Eleftheria terrae: one gene and its partner. The protein of the gene in region 1 binds, or shares a complex with, the protein of each later gene. Links are inferred from orthologs where the notes say so. Each region holds a gene or a part of one and is shown on either strand. Other genes may lie near its edges. The genes, in order: groL and metK.

The links.
Region 2: the proteins of groL (region 1) and metK are in contact, whole or in part, in a cryo-EM structure (PDB 8P4O), measured with the Escherichia coli proteins. The link is inferred for Eleftheria terrae from one-to-one orthologs.

The regions. Positions count from the first base shown.
Region 1 is NZ_CP106951.1:2,225,599-2,228,772, reverse strand. Bases 246-3,103 are described here. They hold groL (chaperonin GroEL), read right to left. Parts: upstream 2,566-3,103; coding sequence 925-2,565; downstream 246-924. Other genes in these bases: groES (co-chaperone GroES), read right to left, coding at 2,624-2,914; N7L95_RS09710 (methyl-accepting chemotaxis protein), read right to left, coding at 246-670. Outside these bases: more of N7L95_RS09710, read right to left, coding at 1-245.
Region 2 is NZ_CP106951.1:4,285,421-4,288,550, forward strand. Bases 252-3,065 are described here. They hold metK (methionine adenosyltransferase), read right to left. Parts: upstream 2,341-3,065; coding sequence 1,162-2,340; downstream 252-1,161. Other genes in these bases: N7L95_RS19180 (peptide chain release factor 3), read left to right, coding at 252-287; N7L95_RS19185 (HAD family hydrolase), read left to right, coding at 295-1,074; N7L95_RS19195 (lysophospholipid acyltransferase family protein), read left to right, coding at 2,516-3,065. Outside these bases: more of N7L95_RS19180, read left to right, coding at 1-251; more of N7L95_RS19195, read left to right, coding at 3,066-3,130. UniProt on the Escherichia coli protein: Catalyzes the formation of S-adenosylmethionine (AdoMet) from methionine and ATP.

The DNA of each region.
Region 1 (3,174 bases):
CCTTGTCGGCGATGCGGCGGCCCATGTCCCCGGACAGGGCGGAGAGCTTGCGCACTTCCTGCGCCAGTACCGAGAAGCCGCGGCCGTGCTCGCCGGCATGCGCGGCTTCGATGGCGGCGTTGATGGCCAGCAGGTTGGTCTGCCCGGCAATGCTGGCGACATCGCCGGCCATCTGCTGCAGCTCGGCGACAAAACGGGTCAGGCCCTGCACTTCATTGAGCACCGCTGCCTTGCTGCGCATCACGGCCTGCATGGAGGCAATGACCGCGTCGAGCTGGTGTTCGCTGCGTGCGAACACGGCCACCACCCCCTGGTCGCCGCTGTCGCGGCTGCCGGTGGTGGCGGTGGTGGCACGGGCGGTCTGGTCGAGCTTGTCGACGATGCCGCCAAAGCGTTCGGCGAGTGCGGAGATGGCCGATTCCATCTGCGCGCGGGAGGATTCGATGTGGCCGCTCCAGACCGGCGCGAGTGCCTGGGCGAACCCTTCGCGCTCGGCCAGGTAGCGGTTGAGCATGGCCTGTTCGGCACGCCGTGCAACGGCGAGCTCGCGTCCGGCCAGCAGGCCGAGCGCGCTCAGCAGCACGGCGGCCGCCCAGGCGGCCGGGTGGCTGGCGGCCGCCATCAGCACGGCGGCCGCCCCGGCCATGCCCAGCAGCGGAGCGTGGGCCACGCACAGCCGAGCGCGCCGGGAGGAAGCCGCAGGCGGCTGCGGAAGCGGGGAGGGGGCGATCGGGGCGGGCATGAGAGCAATTTCGGCAGCCCAGGGCCGTGCTTCATGCGAGGTTCGACTAGCGCCCCCTAAGCCAAATACCTAGGGGCTTCGGAGCGCGACCATGGCAGGCAGCCTGCCGAAGCCCGCAGCCCCATGAAAAAAGGGCCGCTGTGCAGCGGCCCTTTTTAGTGAGCGAGAAGCTCAGGCGGACATTACATGTCCATGCCCATGCCGCCCATGCCGCCCGGCATGCCGCCGGCTGCAGGTGCGTCTTCCTTCGGGGCTTCGGCGACCATGCACTCGGTGGTCAGCATCAGCGAAGCGACCGAGGCGGCGTTTTGCAGCGCCGTGCGGGTCACCTTGGTCGGATCCAGGATGCCCATCTCGATCATGTCGCCGTACTGGCCGTTGGCAGCGTTGAAGCCGTAGTTGCCCTTGCCGCTCAGCACGGCATTGACGACCACGCTCGGCTCGTCGCCAGCGTTGGCCACGATTTCGCGCAGCGGGGCTTCGATGGCCTTCAGGATCAGCTTGATGCCGGCTTCCTGGTCGGGGTTGTCGCCCTTGATCTGGCCAGCCGCCTGGCGGGCACGCAGCAGGGCCACGCCACCGCCGGCCACGATGCCTTCCTCGACGGCGGCACGGGTGGCGTGCAGCGCGTCTTCGACACGGGCCTTCTTCTCCTTCATCTCGACTTCGGTCGCAGCACCGACCTTGATCACTGCCACACCGCCGGCCAGCTTGGCCACGCGCTCTTGCAGCTTCTCACGGTCGTAGTCGGAGGTGGCTTCCTCGATCTGCACGCGGATTTGCTTCACGCGGGCTTCGATGTCGCCAGCGGCGCCGGCGCCGTCGATGATCGTGGTGTTTTCCTTGCCCACTTCGACGCGCTTGGCCTGGCCCAGGTCAGCCAGGGCGACCTTCTCGAGCGTCAGGCCGACTTCTTCGGAGATGACCTTGCCGCCCGTCAGGATGGCGATGTCTTCCAGCATGGCCTTGCGACGGTCGCCGAAGCCCGGAGCCTTGACGGCCACGACCTTCAGGATGCCGCGGATGGTGTTGACCACCAGGGTCGCCAGCGCTTCGCCTTCGACTTCTTCAGCGATGATCAGCAGCGGACGGCCGGCCTTCGCCACTTGCTCCAGCGTGGGCAGGAGGTCGCGGATGTTGCTGATCTTCTTGTCGTAGAGCAGCACGAAGGGGTTGTCGAGCAGCGCGCTTTGCTTCTCGGGGTTGTTGATGAAGTAGGGGCTCAGGTAGCCGCGGTCGAACTGCATGCCTTCGACGACATCCAGCTCGTTGTCCAGCGACTTGCCGTCTTCGACGGTGATGACGCCTTCCTTGCCGACCTTGTCCATCGCGTCAGCGATGATCTTGCCGATGGATTCGTCGCTGTTGGCCGAGATGGAGCCGACTTGCGCGATTTCCTTGGAGGTGGTGGTGGGCTTGGAAGCGGCCTTCAGCTGCTCGACCAGGGCGGTGACCGCCTTGTCGATGCCGCGCTTCAGGTCCATCGGGTTCATGCCGGCGGCCACGTACTTCATGCCTTCGCGCACGATGGCCTGGGCCAGCACGGTGGCGGTGGTGGTGCCGTCACCGGCGTTGTCCGAGGTCTTGGAAGCGACTTCCTTGACCATCTGGGCGCCCATGTTCTGGAGCTTGTCCTTCAGCTCGATTTCCTTGGCGACCGACACACCGTCCTTGGTGACGGTGGGGGCGCCGAAGGAGCGCTCCAGCACCACGTTGCGGCCCTTGGGACCCAGGGTGACCTTGACGGCGTTGGCCAGGATGTTCACACCCTCGACCATGCGGGCACGGGCTTCGCCGCCGAAAATGACGTCTTTAGCTGCCATGTTTGATTTCTCCGAATGCTATGAACTGGTTGGATGAGAGGTGTCGCGGGTCAGAGAATCACTTCTCGATGACGGCGAACAGATCCTCTTCGCGCATGACCAGCAGTTCGTCGCCGTCGACCTTGACGGTCTGGCCGCTGTACTTGCCGAACAGCACGCGGTCGCCGACCTTGACGTTCAGGGCCACGAAGTCGCCCTTCTCGTTGCGCTTGCCCGCGCCGACTGCCAGCACTTCGCCTTGGTCAGGCTTCTCGGCAGCGTTGTCGGGGATCACGATGCCCGAAGCGGTCTTGGTTTCGTTCTCGAGGCGCTTGACGATCACGCGATCGTGCAACGGACGAAGTTTCATTGCATCTCCTTGGATTCTGAGAAGGCACTTCTGAGAAGGAACGAGCGCCAAGTGAGCGCTCGTTGACATCAACTAGCACTCGCTACTGTTGAGTGCTAACAGGACCAATTATAGGGACGGCCGAAGGCGATTCAAGAGGGAGGGACAGGGGAATGTAGAGGCCGGCCCGTTCAGCGCCGGCACGAGCCAGCGCGGGCGGCCTGCACCAGGAGAGGCTGCAGGCGCTTGGGGCGAGTCTGTTGACGGGCTGTGCGATCCAG
Region 2 (3,130 bases), 2.1 Mb from region 1 along the record:
TGCAGTTCGAGGTGGTACAGCACCGCCTGAAGGCCGAGTACAGCGTGGACGTGCGCCTGATGCCGTCGCGCTTCGTCGGCGCGCGCTGGATCACCGCGGACAGCGCGGAGGAACTGAAGAAGTTCACCGACGCCAATGGCAGCAAGCTGGCCCTGGATGCGGCCGACACGCTGGCCTACCTGATGACCTCGCCCTACGACCTGCGGCTGACGCAGGAGCGTTTCCCGAAGATCCATTTCCACCCGCTGCGCGAGCACGCCGGGCTGGTGCTGCAGAAAGCGGCCTGAGGCGCGCATGCGGCCGCTGGCCGACTGGCCGCCCGGCGAGCGCCGGGCGCTGCGGGGCGTCTTCACCGACATCGACGACACGCTGACCTGCGACGGCGCCATCGAGCCCGAGGCGCTGCAGGCCCTGCATGCCCTGCGCGAGGGCGGCCTGGTGGTGATCGCGGTCACCGGCCGGCCGATGGGCTGGTCGCTGCCCTTTGCCAGCCGCTGGCCGGTGGCGGCCATCGTGCCCGAGAACGGCGCGCTGGCCCTGCTGCCCGACGGGCGGCAGTGGTTCGTGCAGGACGCGGCGACCCGCGCCCGCAACGCCCGGCGCCTGGCCGACGTGGCGGCGCGGGTGCTGGCCGAGGTGCCGGGCGCCGCGCTGGCGCAGGACAGTGCGGGCCGCCTGACCGACATCGCCATCGACCATGGCGAGTTCGCCTGCCTGCCGCCAGAGCGCATCGAGCAGGTGGTGGCGCTGATGCGCTCCGAGGGGCTCACCGCGACGGTCAGCTCCATCCATGTCAACGGCTGGATCGGCAGCCACAGCAAGTGGACCGGCGCGGTCTGGATTGCTCGGGAATTGCTCGGCGTTGACCTCTTTGCCGAACTCGACCGCTGGGCTTACGTCGGCGACTCCACCAACGACCAGGTGATGTTCGAACGCTTCCGCCACAGCGTGGGCGTGGCCAACATCGCGCGCTTCGTGCCCCGGCTGGCACACCTGCCACGCTATGTGACCCGGGCGGAGCGCGGCCGCGGTTTTGCCGAGCTGGCGCGGGCGCTGATCGCGGCGCGGGCATGAAAAAGCCGCCCGGGCCGGGTGGCCGGGGCGGCGTCCTGGTGCCTGGAAGGCGGGGCCGGGCCTGCCATGCGGCAGGCTGCGCACGCCTTACAGGCCGGCGGCGGCGCGCAGGGCGGCTGCCTTGTCGGTGGCTTCCCAGCTGAACTCGGGCTCTTCGCGGCCGAAGTGGCCGTAGGCGGCCGTCTTGGAATAGATCGGGCGCAGCAGGTTCAGCATCTGGATGATGCCCTTGGGCCGCAGGTCGAAGTGCTCACGCACCAGGGCCGCGATCTTGTCATCGGGGATCTTGCCGGTGCCTTCGGTGTAGACCGTGATGTTCATCGGCTGGGCCACGCCGATGGCATAGGCCACCTGGATCTGGCACTGCCGCGCCAGGCCGGCCGCGACGATGTTCTTGGCCACGTAGCGGGCGGCATAGGCGGCCGAGCGGTCGACCTTGGACGGGTCCTTGCCCGAGAACGCACCGCCGCCGTGCGGGCAGGCGCCGCCGTAGGTGTCGACGATGATCTTGCGGCCGGTCAGGCCGCAGTCGCCCTGCGGGCCGCCGATCACGAAACGCCCGGTCGGGTTGACCAGGTAGCGGGTTTCCTTCAGCCACTCGGCCGGCAGCACCGGCTTGATGATCTCTTCGATGACGCCTTCGATGAACTCGGGCTTCATCTTGGTGCCGTCGCTCATCTCCGGCGAATGCTGGCTGGACAGCACCACCGTGTCGATGCTGTGCGGGCGACCGTCGACGTAGCGCATCGTGACCTGGCTCTTGGCGTCCGGGCGCAGCCAGGGCAGGCGGCCGTCCTTGCGCAGCTGCGCCTGGCGCTCGACCAGGCGGTGGGCGTAGTAGATCGGCGCGGGCATCAGCTCGGGCGTTTCGTCGCAGGCGTAGCCGAACATCAGGCCCTGGTCGCCGGCGCCCATGTTGAGGTGGTCGTCGGAGGCGTGGTCCACGCCCTGGGCGATGTCGTTGCTCTGCTTGTCGTAGGCCACCAGCACCGCGCAGCCCTTGTAGTCGATGCCGTACTCGGTGTTGTCGTAGCCGATGCGCTTGATGGTGTCGCGTGCGACCTGGATGTAGTCGACATGCGCGTTGGTGGTGATTTCGCCGGCCAGCACCACCAGGCCGGTGTTGCACAGGGTCTCGGCCGCCACGCGGGAGCGCGGGTCCTGCTCGAAGATCGCGTCTAGGATGGCGTCCGAGATCTGGTCGGCCACCTTGTCCGGATGACCCTCGGACACGGATTCAGAAGTGAAGAGAAAATCGTTCGCCACGGTGTGACTCCAATAAGTTGACCCTGGGACGCGTTGCCGGCACAGGTGTTTGGAGGTGCGGCGAACGCTTTAGCGGTACTTGTTGGACCAATGTCCAGCGAGGCCTCGCTATCCTTGGACCCCGCGCCGCCCCGCAAGTTGTTCTTTAAACCGGCGACCGCGCGATTATAGAAACATGCTCACTCTCTTTCGCTTGCTTTCTCGGTGCCCCCTGAGGGTTTTGCACGTCTTTGGCTCCATTCTTGGCTGGCTGACCTGGTGGGGCTCGCCGACCTACCGTCGCCGTTTCCGCGAAAACGTCACGCAGGCCGGCCTGCCGTGGGCCCGGGTGCGTCCGGCGATCGCGGCGGCGGGGCAGATGGTGATGGAGCTGCCCTGGCTGTGGATGCGTCCGGCCGACCGGCCGTTCGGCGACCGGGTGACATGGACCCGCAGCGAATTGATCCATGAGGCCTACGCCGCCGGCCGCGGCGTGATCTTCCTCACGCCGCACCTCGGCAGCTTCGAGGTGACGGCGCAGTCGTATGCCGAGCTGTTCGGGCCGCGGCACGGCCCGTTGACGGTGTTGTACCGGCCGGCCCGCAAGGCGGCCATCCGTCCCATCGTCGATGGCGGGCGCCAGCGCCCCGGACTGGCCACGGCGCCGGCGACGCTGGCCGGCGTGCGGCAGATGATCCGTGCGCTGCGCCAGGGGCAGGCAGTGGGCCTGCTGCCGGACCAGGTGCCACCGGAAGGGCTGGGCGTGTGGGCGCCGTTCTTCGGCCGCCCGGCCTACACCATGACGCTGGCT